Regions from separate parts of the Ruminococcoides bili genome, predicted to be linked through region 1. Evidence: predicted binding sites of a transcription regulator. Region 1 holds the regulator's gene; each other region holds the start of a gene.
The links. The regulator NrdR, encoded in region 1, represses ribonucleotide reductase genes. The targets are predictions, from matches to a motif close to CACNANATNTNGTG.
Positions count from the first base shown of each region.

Region 2: AAAY30_RS09190 (anaerobic ribonucleoside triphosphate reductase) is a predicted target of NrdR. The motif match lies at 3,482-3,495, and genes of this name have one in related genera.
Region 3: nrdD (anaerobic ribonucleoside-triphosphate reductase) is a predicted target of NrdR. The motif match lies at 3,082-3,095, and genes of this name have one in related genera.

Region 1 covers NZ_JBBNJY010000034.1:9,872-15,950, reverse strand. The annotation lists gene AAAY30_RS09565 (enhanced serine sensitivity protein SseB) at 1-648, opposite strand, end outside; gene AAAY30_RS09560 (alpha-amylase family glycosyl hydrolase) at 669-2,708, opposite strand; gene nrdR (transcriptional regulator NrdR) at 2,873-3,331, opposite strand; gene AAAY30_RS09550 (Crp/Fnr family transcriptional regulator) at 3,746-4,414, opposite strand; gene AAAY30_RS09545 (FprA family A-type flavoprotein) at 4,527-5,684, opposite strand; gene AAAY30_RS09540 (hypothetical protein) at 5,838-6,079, opposite strand, start outside.
Region 2 covers NZ_JBBNJY010000031.1:488-6,566, reverse strand. The annotation lists gene AAAY30_RS09200 (elongation factor G) at 1-1,797, shown strand, start outside; gene AAAY30_RS09195 (cation diffusion facilitator family transporter) at 1,954-3,135, shown strand; gene AAAY30_RS09190 (anaerobic ribonucleoside triphosphate reductase) at 3,559-5,925, shown strand; gene nrdG (anaerobic ribonucleoside-triphosphate reductase activating protein) at 5,928-6,079, shown strand, end outside.
Region 3 covers NZ_JBBNJY010000002.1:62,265-68,343, reverse strand. The annotation lists gene AAAY30_RS01035 (Mbeg1-like protein) at 1-849, opposite strand, end outside; gene metK (methionine adenosyltransferase) at 1,250-2,434, opposite strand; SAM riboswitch class I at 2,488-2,584, opposite strand; gene nrdD (anaerobic ribonucleoside-triphosphate reductase) at 2,683-2,982, opposite strand; gene AAAY30_RS01020 (glycoside hydrolase family 25 protein) at 3,317-4,375, opposite strand; gene AAAY30_RS01015 (nitroreductase family protein) at 4,558-5,088, shown strand; gene AAAY30_RS01010 (YbjQ family protein) at 5,176-5,487, opposite strand; gene AAAY30_RS01005 (efflux RND transporter permease subunit) at 5,503-6,079, opposite strand, start outside.

The sequences.
Region 1 (6,079 bases):
TACAACAAGGAAGCTCTTTTTGTCGCTGTGCTCCATCATTCTTAAGAAAGCAACATTTACATTTGGCTCTGTGCTGAAATGATTGATAAGTGTAGCCATAAGGTCAATAGGATAATCCTTTGGTTCGCCGATTTTAATCTGCTCACCCGGTTTGAACAAATCTTTATTAAGTGTGTTAAAGTCTTTCTGCTGCTTGATTGAAATAATCATTGGCTTAGGGAAAGTAACGCTCTTGCCAAACGGATTGATAACAAAACCGACAACACCCGAATGTGGATCCATAACCATTTGAGAAATGCTGTCAAAATCAGTAACTACTTTTTGAGCATTCTGGGTATCCTGCCACTTAAATAATTCTTCTGTATCTGTAAAAAGTCCAAAGAATTTTTCTTTTTTCTGATTTTCAAGAAGTCTGAACTGAACCTGTGTTGCCTGCTTCATAACAGTCTGACCGTTTTCTGTAACAGCCTGTGTTGTAGGAACAACCTTTGCAGGTAAAATAAACTTAGCCTTTACAACTTCTGTAATCATCTTATCGACGTTCTCTTTTGAGTTGTCTTCCTGCATAGTTACAATTGCTTCTTTTAAATCAGGGTTAAAAATCTTTTCAGCAGGTACTCTGCTGTTTTCCATTTTCATTTCGCTCATAATAATATATCCTCCAATAGTCAGTTTATAGTATAAGTTTTTCCGTCCTCAACAATAAGTCCCTTATCTGCCGGATACTGCTGAGAACCGTCTTCGTCACCGTCATTAAAAATAATATACGGTGTTTCCCAATCGTCTTCAAAAGTATAGCTGTATTTTCCGTCGCTTTCCTTTGTCATTTCAAGTCCCGGCCAGGTTTCGTTTTCATACAGTTCATCGTTGTAAACATATGCAAAAATCTGATCGCCCCAGCTGTCGGGCTTTTCAAAATATACCTTTGTGCCGCTTGAAATTGAATATTTTACTTTTGTAGCAAATACAACTCTTTCGTAGGTTTTTACACCCTTGGAATTTTTAGCTGTAAGTTCAAGTGTTGCTATATCACTTCCGCTCGGTACAGAAACGGTTACGGTTTCTCCGTTCTTATATGAAACAGCCGCTGCACCGTTAAGAGCATATTCCGCATTATCCGTATTTGCACAAGTAAGTGTGACTGTTGCGGTTTTACCGCTTTGAATGTTAAATACGGTGTCCTCGGCAACGCCTACTTCGGCGGCAGCTTCATATTCCTTATAACCGTCATTATAAAGAACTACCACACTGTTTGCCGGAATATCGGCATCAGAAGTAAGTTTACCGTTTTTAACGGTGTATTCTGTTTTGCCGTCAACTCTGTTTACATATGTACCGTCGGCAAGATTTGTTTCAAATCCTGTCTTAAGAGCATCTTTTGTATTTACAATTACCGCTCCTTTTGTGCCCCTTTCAATCATAACAGCGGTTGAATCGGAATTCGGATTTACAATATTTTCGTCTTCGCCAATCATAGCTGTACGGAAGAAGTTTACGGCTTTTACACTCTTATCCTTGTACATATCGTCACCCTCTGTGCCGATACGGTTCATTCCCCATTCGTTTTCAACACTTGAATAGTAAGGACGATCGAAGAACAGCGGTGTGCCGTCTTTTCTTGCAGTAATTACTGCCCAACCGAGGATAACCTGTTCCTTAGTCATATTGTACCAGTTGCCGTCATTAATATAGTTATCGTGAGATTCAACCCATGTAACCATATTAAGCGGTGCGTCACCAAGCCAATAATCACTTACAGTACCTTTTGACAAAGTATTGTTTGTAATTGCGCCTCTGATTTTACTGCCGTATGTACTTGCTGTAGTATGACCTATTGCCTCAATATAGTCGGCAATTCTTTCATTGTTGCCCTGAAGCACCTCTCCGTATATAAACAGATTGTCAGCATTGTTTACTTCGGTGATTACTCTCTGCCAGAAGTTATTTGTAAAGCCGTCATCTTCCTTAGGATCGTCAGGTAAGCCGATGTGCTTTGCAGTATCATAACGGAAACCGTCAGCACCGCAAGCGACACAGTCATTGAGATACTCAATAAAATAATCCTGAAAAGATGTGCGCTCTGTATTAATATCAGGCAAACCACCCATTTTGTAAGTAGTGCAAGCAAGTCTGTTTGAAAAGTCATTGAGGTCATACGCATTGTTTTTATGATAAAGCGTGTCCAAACTTCCGCCGCCTGCATCAATAAGATCCTGACTTACTGCGCTTGTGGTCGGTGTTGTGTGGTTAGCAATAACATCAACAATAACCTTAATACCGTACTTTTCCGCCTCGTCACACATAGCTTTAAACTCGTCACGAGTTCCGAGCTGATAGTTACCGATTTTAAAATCGGTGGGCTGATAATGATAGTACCATTTGCCATCACCGTAAAGCTGCATTCCGCCGTTCTCGCCCTCAAGGCAAGCATTAATAGGCGAAGTCTGCAGCGCCGTATATCCTGAAGCCGCAATGTCAGCCATAGATTCCTTTATAGTATTGAAATCCCACGAAAAGCACTGCAAAATTGTACCGTTATCAATCTTATCTGCGTGAGCATACTCGGTAGAAGTATTGGTAGAAGTATTATCATCTGAACCGTTCTGCGAATTTGAACAGCCTGTCAAATAAACGACAGAACCTGTGAGCATAGCAGAAACCAACAGACCTGATAATATTCTTTTAAACAAATAATCACCATCTTTCATTTCACAATTAATCCGAGTGCGATAAGCCACAAGGATAAAATTATTATAACATTATTTCTTAGCAAAATAAATAGTATTTTGAGATTTTTTACAATTATTTTAAAAATTCCTACCTAATAAACAAAAAGAGCCTGATTTTTTTGGATAATCAGACTCTTAAAATATTACTTTTTTTCGGTAAGGAGTTTGTTTAACTCCTCCATAAATGTATTAATGTCCTTGAATTGGCGATAAACCGAGGCAAAACGAACATATGAAACTTCATCAACCTTTTTAAGGCGCTCCATTACAAGTTCACCGATATGCTCGGCAGTAATTTCTCGTTCAAAGCCGTTCTGTGCAGTAAGCTCAATGTCAGTGACCATTTCTTCTACCTGTTCAACAGAAACAGGGCGCTTTTCACAAGCACGAAGAATACCTGCAGTCAGCTTATTGCGGTCAAAAACTTCTCTTGATTTGTCACGCTTGACAACATAGAGAGGAATATTCTCAATAATTTCATAAGTTGTAAAACGCTTTCCGCACTTAAGACATTCTCTTCTTCTGCGTATTCTTTCCCCGTCATCTGCCGAACGGGAATCCACAACCTTACTTTCTTCAAATGAACAATATGGGCATTTCATAAAAAGCTCCCCTAAATCACAAATATTCTAAAAATATTATAACATACCGAAAAATTCAAGGCAATAAATATTTATTTACAAATTTATTACATTTTTGCTCTATACTGATTTTTACAAATGAAAAAAGCAACAGTTGAGAATAAACTCGTCTGTTGCTTTTTTAGGGGTAATAGGGTTATAGAAGAAATTTATGTTATGTAGTTGATAGCATATTTTTAACAGCTCAATCGCTGTTTCTTTTAAAATTATAACAGAATAATACTATTTTGGAAATTGCATTTGCAACGATTTTCAAGAAACTGTATAAAAATACAGTAATAAATTTTATTGAATACTCACTAATATGCCAAGATTTAATTAATATCAAGACTAACACAAGCAATATTCATTACTGCTTTATAATATCCCCACAATTCATAATTTTTGCAATATGGTGAAATTATCACCGTTAAAATCTATTAATCCGTCTTTTTTCATTTTATTAAGCTCACGGGATAGCGCCGATTTATCAACGCTTAGATAATCCGCAAAATCCTGTCTTGAGCCTTCAATGCAAAAAGAAGAACTTCCGTCACGCTTTTCTCTGAATTCAAAATAACGCATTATTTTTTTGCGTATGGAACGCTCTGAAAGCACAATTTTATATTCGAGAGAGCGCAAATCCATCTCCTCAAACAATACAAAAAGATTTTTAAGTAATTTTTGCTGAATAATAATCTTTTTATAATCATTTTCTTTAATTTTCGCAAAATCCAGAAAAAGAATTGTCGACTCCCCATGCGACACTATTTCAATATCGCAATGTGTGGTTCGTGGTGCGGCGGTGATAAGCCAACCTATGCTGTCACTGTAAACTCTTCCCAAAATTTCACGAACTCCGTCTGAATTATATTTTTGTATTTGAGCCGCACCCTCAAGCACAAAAGCGGAATATTTATGAATTTTGCCTGAACTTACAATAATATCATCATTTTTATAGCTCTGAATTTTATAATCAAATTCCACAAGCGCCTGTTCTATTTCTTCATCTGTAAAACTTTCAAAAATTGGGTGCTTTCTTAGGAATTCAAAATGTTGTTCCATATTTCCTCCGACAAATTAAATATGCAATACTAAAAATATCCGCACCAAAATATACGGATATTTTATCCGTAAATTCAAAACAGTTTGCGTACTTTTAGCAAAAACTATTTTATTAAATTATTGAATCTGCAAGAGCGGCAAGCTGAACTTCATTTTCAGCTGTCATAGTTGAACGGATTGTAACCTTGGCATCTGAAATCTCAATACCCTTCATTTCGTCAAAATAAGGCTGCATAGACTTGATTGCACAAGGTGCCCATGAACCGTTTTCAATCATAGCAACTTTACGGTTTTTGTATCCCTTAATTTTCAAATGATGTAAAAAGTCATTCATAACAGGGAAAACTCCGCCGTCATATGAAGGAGCGGCCACAACAAGTGTAGAATACTTAAATGCGTCCTCAACATTTTCTGCCATATCACTTCTTGAAAGGTCAGAAATAGCAATCTTTTTATCTGTTTTCTCTTTCAAAATACCATAAAGTTTTAAAGCGGCTTTTTCGGTATTGCCATGAATTGAACAATAAGCGATAAATATACCGTCAACCTCCGGCTCATACTTGCTCCAGATGTCATAAAGGTTAATATAATAACCGAGATTTTCGGTAAGAACAGGGCCGTGTAACGGACAGATTTTCTCAATATCAAGCTTAGCTGCTTTTTTAAGCAAAGCCTGAACCTGCACACCGTATTTTCCACAAATATTAAAGTAATATCTTCTTGCCTCGCAAGCCCAATCTTCGTCTGTATCAAGTGCACCGAATTTACCGAATCCATCGGCAGAAAAAAGCACTTTTTCCTTGCTTTCATATGTAACCATAACCTCGGGCCAATGTACCATAGGTGCCATATAGAAAGAAAGTGTATGTTCGCCGAGGTTTAATGAGTCGCCCTCTTTTACAGTAACCGTTCTGTCGGTAAGGTCAATGTCAAAAAATTGAGGCAGCATATTAAATGTCTTTGCATTTCCGACAAGCTTCATATCGGGATATTTATCTGCAAGCAGCTGTATGTTTGACGCATGGTCAGGCTCAAGATGATTAATAATAAGATAATCGGGAGTTTTTCCGTCAAGTACATTTTCAAGATTTGCAACCCATTCATCGGTTTTTCTCTTATCCACCGTGTCAAGTACGCAGATTTTTTCATCAAGAATTACATATGAGTTATAAGAAATGCCGTTTGGCACAATGTACTGACTTTCAAAAAGGTCAATATCTTTATCATCAACGCCGATATATTTAATAGCATCAGAAATATTTATATTCATTTTTATTCTCCCCTTAATTAAAATAATAACAAATCAAATAATAACCCGTATATGATTATACCATAATTAAACATATATTTCAATAGAGTCAGGCAGCAAATTAGCTACTTTTACAAAAGCAAAAAACATATAAACAAATACAAATAAATACTCCTAAGCAGTAAATATCAAAAAAACAATACTTAAAACAGATAAAATTGTTGCCAATGCAGGAGCAAAGCTCAGTTCTATATTATGAATATATTTTATTTTGTCGAGCAATGGCGGAAATTCACCATAAACATCGTAATAACAGACTATGGATTTTAAATATCGGGCAACCTGAAATCCGAACATTCCAAAAGCCGTCATGGTATTTACAGCATTATTTCCGATATAACTGATATTTTTATTTA
Region 2 (6,079 bases), on a different contig from region 1:
GAGGGTATGCGTGCCGCCGATTCAGCGCTTATCGTTGTATCGGGCAAAGACGGTGTAAATGTCGGTACCGAAAAGGCTGTTAAAGCTGCCACCAAGGCAGGTCTTACAAAGATTTTCTTCGTAAACGGTCTTTGTGACGAAAGCGCCAGATTCTACCGTGTATTTGAAAGTTTAAAGGCTACATTCGGCCCTACTGTTTGTCCTGTTGTTGTTCCGTACATTGTTGACGGTCAGGCAAATACATATGTAAATCTTTTTGATTATAAGGCTTATAAATATGATACAGACGGTTCTGTAGTGCAGACTCCGCTTCCTGATATGGGCGACAGACTTGAGGGCTTGCGTGAGGCTATTAAAGAGGCTGTTGCGGAAACAAGCGAGGAACTGCTCGACAAGTTTATTATGGGTGAAGAATTTACTCCGGAAGAAATTATACTCGGCGTAAGTAAGGGTGTTAAAGACGGTACAATTTGCCCTGTATTCTGCGGTGACGCACACAATACATTTGCTTTTGACCAGCTTTTGAATAGTCTTGTATGGCTTGCACCTACAGCTGCCGATAAAGGTGACGAAATTGCTGTTGATGTTGACGGCGAACCTGTTGAAATCAGCGTCAACGAAAACGCAGCGGCTGCCGCAGTTGTATTTAAAACAGTTGTTGACCCGTTTGTAGGTAAACTTTCTTATGTTAAGGTTGTATCGGGAAAAGTCAGTGCCGATACTCCGCTTGTAAATATGAGAACAGGCACACAGGAGAGAATAGGAAAGGTTCTTACCGTAAGAGGTAAAAAACAGGTTGAAACCGATTATATAGGCGCAGGCGACATCGGCGCTATTCCAAAACTTGCTTCTGTAAAAACAGGCGACACACTTTGCTCACCGCTCAGAAAAGTAGTGCTTGAGGGTATTGATTATCCTGTATCATCATATACAATGGCTATTTATCCTGTCACAAAGGGCGATGAAGACAAGGTAGCACAGGGACTTGCAAAGCTAAGCGAGGAAGACCCTACTATTAAATATGTAACAAACCACGAAACACACGAAATGCTTATTTCAGGCTTGGGCGAACAGCATCTTGATGTTGTAATTTCAAAGTTAAAGTCAAAATTCAATGTAGAGGCGGTTCTTAAAAAGCAGAAAATCGCATATCGTGAAACTATCAGGAAAAAAGTTTCGGCACAGGGCAGATATAAAAAGCAGTCAGGCGGTCACGGTCAGTTCGGCGATGTTTGGATTGAGTTTGAGCCTTGCGAGAGCGAAGGTCTTGAATTTGCGGAAAGAGTTGTCGGCGGCGCAGTTCCTAAAAACTTCTTCCCGGCAGTAGAAAAGGGGTTGCGTGATTCCATTAAAAAAGGTGTGCTTGCAGGTTATCCGATGGTAGGTATCAGAGCTACACTTTATGACGGTTCGTATCATCCTGTTGACTCTTCGGAAATGTCATTTAAAACTGCCGCAAGTATGGCATATAAAAACGGTATTCCAAACGCATCTCCTACACTTCTTGAGCCGATCGGCTCTCTTAAGGTTACATTGCCCGACTCAAATATGGGTGATGTAATGGGTGAAGTAAACAAGCGCAGAGGCAGAGTGCTCGGTATGACTCCTGCCGAGGACAGCGGTATGCAGATTGTTGAGGGCGAAGTTCCTATGGCAGAGATGGATAATTTCGCAACCTATCTTCGTCAGGTTACGCAGGGCAGAGGAAGTTATGAATTTGCTTTTGCAAGATATGAAGACGCTCCGGCAAATGTTGCTCAAAAGATAATTGAAAAAGCTAAGGCTGACGCTGAATAAGCAAAATAACTTTATAATTTTATCAAATCCCGTTGCATTTCTTTGCAATGGGATTTGTTTCTCTTGACTAACTTTGATGTGCTGTGCTAAATTATTGTTAATGCCATTATATGGTGTAGTTTATTTGTTAAGTGGTGTTTTTAGTTGTTGGATTTAGTGCTTTCAAAGTTTATAAAAAATTATGATGACATAAAAAATCCGCAGGTGCGTTCGGCTTGCGGTAATTTTTCGGGTGTAGTCGGAATAATACTGAACCTCATTTTGTTCAGTGCAAAGCTTCTGTCGGGGATACTCACCGCATCAATTTCCGTAACTGCAGACGCATTCAATAACTTGTCTGACGCAGGCAGTTCGGTTGTAACATTCTTGGGATTTAAACTTGCCAACAGACCTGCCGATGAAGAACATCCCTACGGTCACGGCAGATATGAATATGTGGCGGGTTTGGGAATATCGTGTGCAATTATCCTTGTGGGTGTGGAACTTTTGAAATCGTCAATTGAAAAAATTATTAATCCCGAAGAAAGCACAGCAATTACTTTGTTGTCGGTATGTATTCTTATCGGCTCAATCTGTGTAAAGCTGTGGATGTTTTTCTTCAACAGGGCAATGTCAAAAAAGATTTCTTCGTCTGCTCTTAAGGCAACGGCAATGGATTCTCTCACCGACTGTATTGCTACTTCGGTAGTTTTAATAGGTTTGGGCATATCTGCCGTAACAGGCGTGAATATCGACGGTTGGCTCGGTTGTGCCGTAGCCGGATTTATTCTTTATACGGGTATAAGCACTTTTAAGGAAAGTCTTTCACCTTTGCTCGGAAATACTCCCGACCCGGAATTTATAGACGAAATCAGAGAAATTGTGCTTTCTACCGAACTTATAACGGGTATTCACGATTTGCTCATTCACGATTACGGTCCGGGAAGATGTATAATTTCTTTCCATGCGGAAGTCCCTTACGATGTCGATATTTTAAAGGCACACGATGTAATCGACAGACTTGAAAGAAAAATACAGGAAAAGTATAATTGCGTGGTTACTATTCATATGGACCCAATTGCGGTTTCCGATGAATATACTATTGAATTAAAAGAAAAGATAAACGAGTCGCTTGACAGTATTGACAGCGCACTCAGCCTGCACGATTTCAGAATTGTAAAGGGAGAAGAACATCAGCGTGTACTTTTTGACCTTGTGGTTCCGCCTGAATGTAAATTAAAAGAAACAGATGCGTTAAATGCCGTGAAAGAAAAAATATCGCAGATTGATGAAAAACTTATCCCGATAATACATATTGATAAAATCTGCCTTGAATGTGGCGGAAATATTAAATTATGATTTAGCAAAACACTTTATTAATCGATTATAAAGGTTTGGCTAAAACCGTGCGTTAAATCACAAAACTTACTGATAAAAGCAATCAAGCTGTTTGATAAAGCAGCCCGATTGCTTTTTGTTTTGATTTTATGTCAGTGTTTAATTATAAGAACAATATACAATATATTGTGGTGATATAAACAAACGGTCACATATTATAGAAAATTTTTGTAATATTCTAATTTGTAATTATCCTAAAAAAATTGCTCAAATTAAACAAATAAAAAAATCTGTTTTTGTCAGTTTGACGATTGAATTAAACGCCTCTTTATGATAGAATAAAACTTGTGTTCGGCAATACATATACCACAATATATAGTGAAAATTATAAAAGCAACACTAAATATAGATATATATAGGAGTTATAAATACGGAGGAAGAAAAATGATAACAAAAATTATTAAGCGTGACGGACGAGAAGCAAATTTTGACACAGAAAAAATAACACAAGCCATTTATAAGGCTGCACAGGCAATCGGCGGTAACGATTATGATGCCGCAAAAGCACTTTCGGTACAGGTAAGAGATTTACTTGAGAAAAAGTGCGGAGATAAGGCTCCTACAGTTGAGCAGGTACAGGACGCTGTTGAAAAGGTGCTTATTGAAAACGGTCATGCAAGAACTGCAAAGGAATATATACTTTACCGTGCAGAGCGTACAAGAGTGCGTGAAATGAACACAAAGCTCATGAAGATTTATGAGGACCTTACTTTTAAATCAGCTAAAGATAACGATATTAAGCGTGAGAACGCAAACATTGACGGTGATACTGCAATGGGTACAATGCTCAAGTACGGTTCAGAGGGCGCAAAACAGTTCAATGAAATGTACATTCTCGACCCTAAGTATTCTAAGGCTCATCGTGACGGTGATATTCATATTCATGATCTTGATTTCTTTACACTTACCACAACTTGTTGCCAGATTGACCTTGTAAGCCTTTTTAAAGGCGGTTTTTCAACAGGTCACGGCTATTTGAGAGAACCTAATGACATTGCGTCATATTCGGCACTTGCATGTATTGCAATTCAGTCTAACCAGAATGACCAGCACGGCGGTCAGAGTGTGCCTAACTTTGATTACTCAATGGCTCCGGGCGTTAAGAAAACATACAGAAAGCGTTACAGAATCAATCTTGAAAGAGCAATTGAACTTTTGACAGATGCCGAAGATCCTGACGCTACAGTAAAAGAAATCTGCGAAAAGGCAGAGGAGGCAAGCGGCGAATGGCCGACACTCGAAAATCAGACTCCTAATTATAAAAAGGAGGAGCTTGCACTTCTTAAAGAAAAGTTTGAAGACAGAGTTGCCGAGAAAATTCAGCGTTTTGCGTTTAAACATGCCGAGGCTGAAACAGATAAGGCTACTTTCCAGGCTATGGAGGCACTTATCCATAACCTTAACACAATGCATTCAAGAGCAGGCGCACAGATTCCGTTCAGCTCACTTAACTACGGTACAGATACTTCTCCGGAGGGCAGACTTGTTATGAAGAACCTCCTTTACGCTACGGAAAGAGGTCTTGGCAACGGTGAAACACCTATTTTCCCAATTCAGATTTTCAAGGTAAAAGAGGGCGTAAACTACAATCCGGAGGATAAGAACTACGATTTGTACAAACTTTCAATGAGAGTTTCTGCAAAAAGACTTTTCCCTAACTTCTCATTTATCGACGCACCGTACAATCTCCAATATTACAAGCCCGGTCATCCTGAAACAGAGGTTGCATATATGGGTTGCCGTACACGAGTTATGGGCAATGTTTACGATCCTGACAGAGAGATTACATACGGCAGAGGAAACCTTAGCTTTACTTCAATTAACCTTCCAAGACTTGCAATTCTTTCAAATAAAAATATTGATTTCTTCTTTGAACAGCTTGACAGAATGTGCGATCTCGTTGTAGGTCAGCTTCTTGAGCGTTTTGAAATTCAGTGTCAGAAACTTGTCAGAAACTATCCTTTCCTTATGGGTCAGGGTATTTGGCTTGACAGCGACAAGCTTACTCCTAACGATTCTGTAAGAGATGTTTTAAAGCATGGCTCACTCACAATCGGATTTATCGGACTTGCCGAGTGTCTTGTGGTTCTTACAGGCAAACATCACGGCGAGAGCGAAACTTCACAAAAGCTCGGCCTTGAAATTGTCGGCTATATGAGAAAGAAGATGAACGAGGCTACCGAGAAGTACAAACTTAACTTCGGTGTTATCGGTACTCCTGCAGAGGGCTTGTCGGGCAGATTTGTAAGAATTGATAAAGAGCGTTTCGGAATTATTCCGGGTGTTACAGACAGAGAGTATTATACAAACTCTTTCCATGTACCTGTTTATTACAATATCTCCGCATTTGATAAAATTAAGATTGAAGCACCTTATCACAATCTTACAAACGGCGGTCACATCTCATATATTGAGCTTGACGGTGACCCGTCACAGAATATTGACGCATTTGAGGCTGTTATCCGTTGTATGAAAGAGAGCGGAATCGGCTACGGTGCAATCAACCACCCCGTTGACCGTGACCCTGTTTGCGGACATACAGGTATTATCGGTGATTATTGCCCACAGTGCGGCAGAAAAGAAACTAAGAACGGTCAGGGATTTGAGCGTATCCGCAGAATTACAGGCTACCTTGTAGGTACAACAGAGCGTTTTAACAATGCAAAGGCAGCCGAGGTAAGGGATAGGGTAAAGCACTCTGTTTCCGAATGTTGCGGTATGGAAGATTTTTCCGATGATATTACAGCATAATTATGAGTAAAGATATTATAAGACTTTCAGGTGTTATAAAAAACAGCATAGTTGACGGCCCGGGTTTCAGACTTACAGTTTTTTGCCAGGGTTGTCCGCATCACTGCGAGGGCTGCCACAACGAAAAAACGTGGGACTTTGACGGTGGCTTTGA
Region 3 (6,079 bases), on a different contig from region 1:
ACTCTTGGTATCTTCATCAAGGTGTACAAAGTGTGTGCCTACTACATTCCAACTGAAAGCATCGTGCTGCCAGAAAGAATGACTTGCGCTTTTTACTATTATATAATCTTCATCATGCTCAAGTAACATACCCACAAATGATGACTGCGGAACAAAGGTAGTGATTCTGTCGGCAATTTCTTTGTGCTGCTCACTTTCTATGAATTCCTTTGAAAAACCCGGACCGTCGTTGTTATATACAGCTATTATTCTGTCTTTGATTTCAGGAAAAGTATTTACAGCGGAATAGATTGCGAGATTTCCGCCTTTGGAGTGACCTCCGAGGTATATTTCGCTGTTTGGATATTTGTTTGCAACCATACTCAGATATGCCGCTGCGTTAAGCTGTGAGGGAATATTGTCGGTTATGGCAATCATACAATCTTCTTTCCAACCGTTGAGCGTATTGTCTGTGCCACGGTAAGCGATAAATAATTTATCTGTATCAAAATGAAAAGTGCAAGCGCCGAATTGCATTGGATTATCTTCGCAGTCATATGCCGCAAAATCCGATACATATATATTTTTTAACCTGTTGCTTTTAGCTGATTCGGATAATAACTTGGTTATTTCCTTGCCGACTGTGTTGTAAAAATCTTTAATTACATAGTAATCTTTAAAAACAACATCACGCTTTTCTTTAAAATAAAGTTTATTTATGTCGGAAAGCGGAAGCTGTGATTTTTCTGTATATCCCGAAAAATCAAGATAAACAAGCTCTGAAAATATAAGAGCGTCAACTTCGTTTAAAGGTGAAATATCAAAACCTAAATCGCCACGCCATTTTAAATAGTTTATAAGATTATTCATAACCCACCTCGCAATATATTAATAATTAAATTTTATAAAATTTGCACTTAAAAAGCAATATAATTCACATAAAATTCAGAAAGCCCACTGCAAAATATGCAATGGGCAATTTTAAGTTTATTTTTGCTGTGCTTGTCTTAAAATGTCAGGTAAAGAATTGAATATTACCTGTATATTTAATATTACTTTATCTTCAACGAATTTTTTTGTTTTTAAAACCGTAACGGATATATTGTTTTGAATTTTGCAATTGTTTACAACTTTCTTTTATAATCTAAATAATTATAAAAGTTTGGTCAACCTTTTATAATTTTTTGACTTAAGGATAGAACCGACAAATTATAAAAACCGCTCTCCCAAGAATTTTTTAGAAGAGCGGTTTGTGTATTTGTTTTAATAATTATTCGTTAATAGCTTTAACGAGAGCCTGTGCTTTGTCTGTCTTTTCCCAAGCAACGCCGAGTTCTTCTCTGCCCATATGACCGTAAGCGGCAAGCGGACGATACTTTGTTTCTTTAAGCTTTAACTGCTCAATAATAGAATTCGGACGGCAGTCAAATACCTTTTCCACAGCGTCTGAAAGCTGTTCGTTTGTGTAGCTTGATGAACCGAAAGCATCTACCATTATTGATACAGGTTTAGCAACACCGATTGCATATGCAAGCTGAACCTCGCACTTATCGGCAAGACCTGCGGCAACAATATTCTTTGCGATGTATCTTGCGTAGTAAGCGGCACTTCTGTCAACCTTTGTCGGGTCTTTACCGCTGAATGCACCGCCGCCGTGACGAGAAAATCCGCCGTAGGTATCAACTATAATCTTTCTGCCTGTAAGACCTGAATCGCCTACAGGGCCGCCGATTACAAATCTGCCTGTCGGGTTGATGAAATATTTTGTGTTTTCGTCTAAAAGCTCGGCAGGAATAATTGGCTTTACTACATATTCAACCATATCTTTTCTGATCTGCTCCAGTGTAACCTTTTCATCGTGCTGTGTAGACACAACAACGGTGTCTACCCTTACAGGTGTGTCACCCTCATACTCAACGGTTACCTGTGTTTTACCGTCAGGACGAAGGTAGGAGAGAGTACCGTCTTTTCTTACCGCTGTAAGCTGTTTTGCAAGCTTGTGAGCAAGTGAGATAGCAAGCGGCATAAGCTCTTTGGTTTCGTTGCAAGCGTAACCGAACATCATACCCTGGTCGCCGGCACCAATCTGATTGTTGGCGTCATTTTCGCCGTCTTTAAGCTCGTAGCTTTCGTTTACGCCCATTGCAATATCAGGGCTCTGCTGGTCAATAGAAGTGAGTACAGCGCAAGTATTGCCGTTAAAACCGCACGCCTGGTTGTCATAGCCGATGTCATTTACAACTTTTCTTGCGATACCTGCAATGTCAACATAGCAGTCTGTAGAAATTTCGCCCATAACATGAACTACACCTGTTGTAGCGGTTACCTCGCAGGCAACATGAGCGTTTTTATCCTGTTCGAGAATAGCGTCAAGAACAGCGTCGGAAATCTGGTCGCAAACTTTGTCAGGATGTCCCTCTGTTACTGACTCAGAAGTGAAAAAATGTTTTGCCATTATAATTCTCCTTTGCAAAAAATAAGCACCTTTCAGCCGAAAGGTGCTATTAAGACTCATCTTTCGGTAAATACCGCAGGATTTGGCACCTTGCAAATGCAGGTTGCCGGACTTCACAGGGCCTGTTCCCTCAGTCGCTCTTGATAAGATAAATATTAACTTATTGTTTTAATTATATACCGTTATATCGACAAAAGTCAACAAGAAATAACAGGTATATTGTAAAATCGGATAATCAAACAAAAAAATTATGCGATTTCATCAACGGAACAACATTCTGTACAAGGTACGCTGTGTTTTACTCTGTCCTCAACCTCGGCACGCTTTGCATTGTTAAAGCGGTCTACCGTACCTACAAGATAGCCTGTGATTCTGCGGATTCTTTCAAACGGAACAGAATCGTAATCGTATTTAACATCAACATAGTCGCCGTCAACTGTGAGTTCAACATTCTTGATATATTTATCCGGATTTGCCTCTCTAAGCTGTGTTGTGTATGCCTCAATTTCCTTTTTGCTAAGCTTTCCGCCCTTTACATTTACTGTCATAAATATCCTTCCCTTTCGTAATTTCATAATCCTCTTTAATATATAATGTAACTTTTAATTCTTTAAAAGCATATATCTTGTAGAGTAAATCTATTATAGCACAACATCTTGTTGTATGCAATATTAAAATAGGAATTATTCGCACAAATAAAAGTAAGTATTTTTGTTTATTTTTACAGTTGACAAATATATAAAAGCAAAGAGGACAAAAGTTTTGCCCTCAAATAACAATTTTTATTAGTTTAATTTCCCGATTTGTAATTGTATATGAATATTTTAGCACAAAATTTTTTATTTCAAGCAAATAAGGCGATGCTTCCACCGCCTTATATATTTATTCGAGCACCAATAAAACTCTGTCTATGTTGTTACCGAAAAGTCCTGCGTAGCCGTCCTGACCGTTTGAAGTTTGGTCATCGTGCTGCCAGTCAAAATATTCTTTGCTTATTGCCGAAACTTTATATTTTGCAACAAGATATTTGTTAAGACTTTCAGCAATATTCTGCGGTGTGGTGTAATACACTCTGATTGCGTCAATTTTACTGCCGTTGCCCGCATAACCGTTTTCTAAATCGTCAATGTCATATCCGCTGACTTTCGGCAGCCACCCGCTTTTAGTGTGAACCTGATACCACACCTTGCCTTCACTTACTTTTATTGCAATATCCGTAATTGCTTTGCCTTTTAAACCTGCGTAATCTTCAAGATTTTTTACTTCGGGCAGCCAAACACCGTCACAGCGCACTCTGTAGAAAATATCCGGTTTGGTTATTTTTCCTTTGTCTTTATCGTCCTCTTTTTTGCTGTTGAAAACGCTTTCGTTAAATATGATGTTCGTATCAATATTTTTGCCGTAACCGCTTACTCTGCCTGTTGAACTGTTCTGCCATATATCACAGTTTAATTCATTTACGGAGTTATATTGTGCAAGCCAGATACTGTACTTTTTCTTTAATTTATCGTAATCGAGATAATTATTAAACCAATTCAGATTAGCATATACACCTGCTCTGTAGTTACTTTTCTTGATCGTTTCGCAAAAGCGTTCCGCAATTTCTGTAAGTTTTGCTTTGCCGAGTTTAGTTTGTGAATTATCTTCCAAATCATAATAAATCGGCATATCAAGAGATTTGTTATTAATGCATTCAAGGCAAGCCTTTGCCTCTTTTTCTGCATCGCCGACGCTGTCTGCGTAACTGTACCAGTACACACCAATCATCATATTTTCGCTTTTTGCGTTTTTGTAATGACTTTCAAACATACTGTCTTTCTGACTTGATTCTCTGCCGTAGCCTGCTCTTATAATGACAGCTTTTATACCGTCGTTTTTCATTTTGTTAAAATTAATGCCTTGCTGAAATTCTGAAATATCAACACAGCTTATTTTTGCCATAAAATCATCCTTTCAAATTGATAAAGTTTACTTTAGTATAATATTAAAAATAATACCAAAAGTTAAACTTTTCATTTACAGTGCTTAAAGTGCAAAAATTGCAGAAATTAGGCTAATTTTATTGTAAAAAATTTTATTTTGTGCTAATATTACCTTATAAAATGAAATCGGAGGTATTATGGATGGAATTATCAAAAGTAACGGAAACTCGAAGAAGCGTAAGAGAATACATAAATAAACCTGTCGAAACAGAAAAGTTAAGAGAGATGATTGCGGCGGCTCAACTTGCACCGTCATGGAAAAACTCGCAGGTATCACGCTACTATGTGGTAACAGGCGAAAAACTTGCAGATGTTAAGAATGCATTGTCGCCTTACAATCAGAAAAATGTTGCAGACGCTCCCGCACTTATTGTTACCGCAATTGTGCTTAATCGTTCCGGATACGAAAAGGACGGTACACCGACAAATGAACTCGGCAACGGTTGGGGATTTTACGACTGCGGTTTGCAGAGTATGAATCTTTTGCTTAAGGCAACAGAACTTGGACTTTCAACTCTTGTAATGGGTATAAGAGATAACGAAAAAATCAAGGAAGTTTTGAATATTCCCGAAACCGAGGCGGTAGTAAGCGTAATCGGAGTAGGCTACAGCAATGCAGAGCCTGCAATGCCAAAGCGTAAGGCTATTGAGGATATTGCAAAGTTCTTTTAATTTAATATAGCAAAGCGTAAAGTAAAAACCTGTACAGCAGTTGCCGTACAGGTTTTTTTGTTATGGTTTTACAGTTGTTTTACAGTTTTAAATAAATTTAACTGCTGTGCCGTAAGCAAGCACTTCAGCAGCCTGCTGCATAACAGAAGCTGATGTGTAACGAACGCATACAATAGCGTCCGCACCCATTCTTGCAGCCATATCAATCATACGCTGAGTGGCAATATCTCTTGCCTTGTTCATCATTTCAGTGTATGATTTAAGCTCGCCGCCAACCATAGTCTTAAAGCTCTGTCCCATATCGCTGAACATATGCTTCGACTGAATTGTGTTGCCTTGCACAAGACCGAGTGTGGCAAGGTTTCTGCCTGAAATTGTTTCTGTAGTAGTAAGTATCATAATTTTTCTCCTCAATTAAATATCTATTTCCTCAAGGTCGCTTTCGCTAACTTTGCGAAGTTCTTTTTTGCTTAAAATATCGTAAATTACAGGAACAATATAAAGAGTCATAATTGTTGCGTACAGCAAACCGCCGATACATACAATAGCGATAGGCTGCATAATCTCTGAACCTGTGCCTATACCGAGTGCCATTGTTGAAAGTCCGAGAACGGTTGTGATTGCCGTAATAAGGATAGGCCTCATTCTTGTTTTGCCTGCCTCTACAATTGCCTCTCGTCTTTCTTTGCCCTCAAGTCTTAGGTTGTTGATGTAGTCAACAAGTACGATACCGTTGTTTACGATAATACCGCAGAGCATTACAAAACCGAGCAATGCCACAACGCTGACATCAAAACCTGTAATAAGCAATCCGAGAAATCCTCCCGTAAATGCAAGAGGAATTGTAAACATTATGATAAACGGTGACTTAAGGCTCTGGAATTGAGCAACCATAATAAGGTAAATAAGAATTACGCCTAAAAGCATCATAAGCAGCATTTGATTTACAGCTTCCATTGTGCTCTCGTTTGAACCCGAGTATTCAATACTG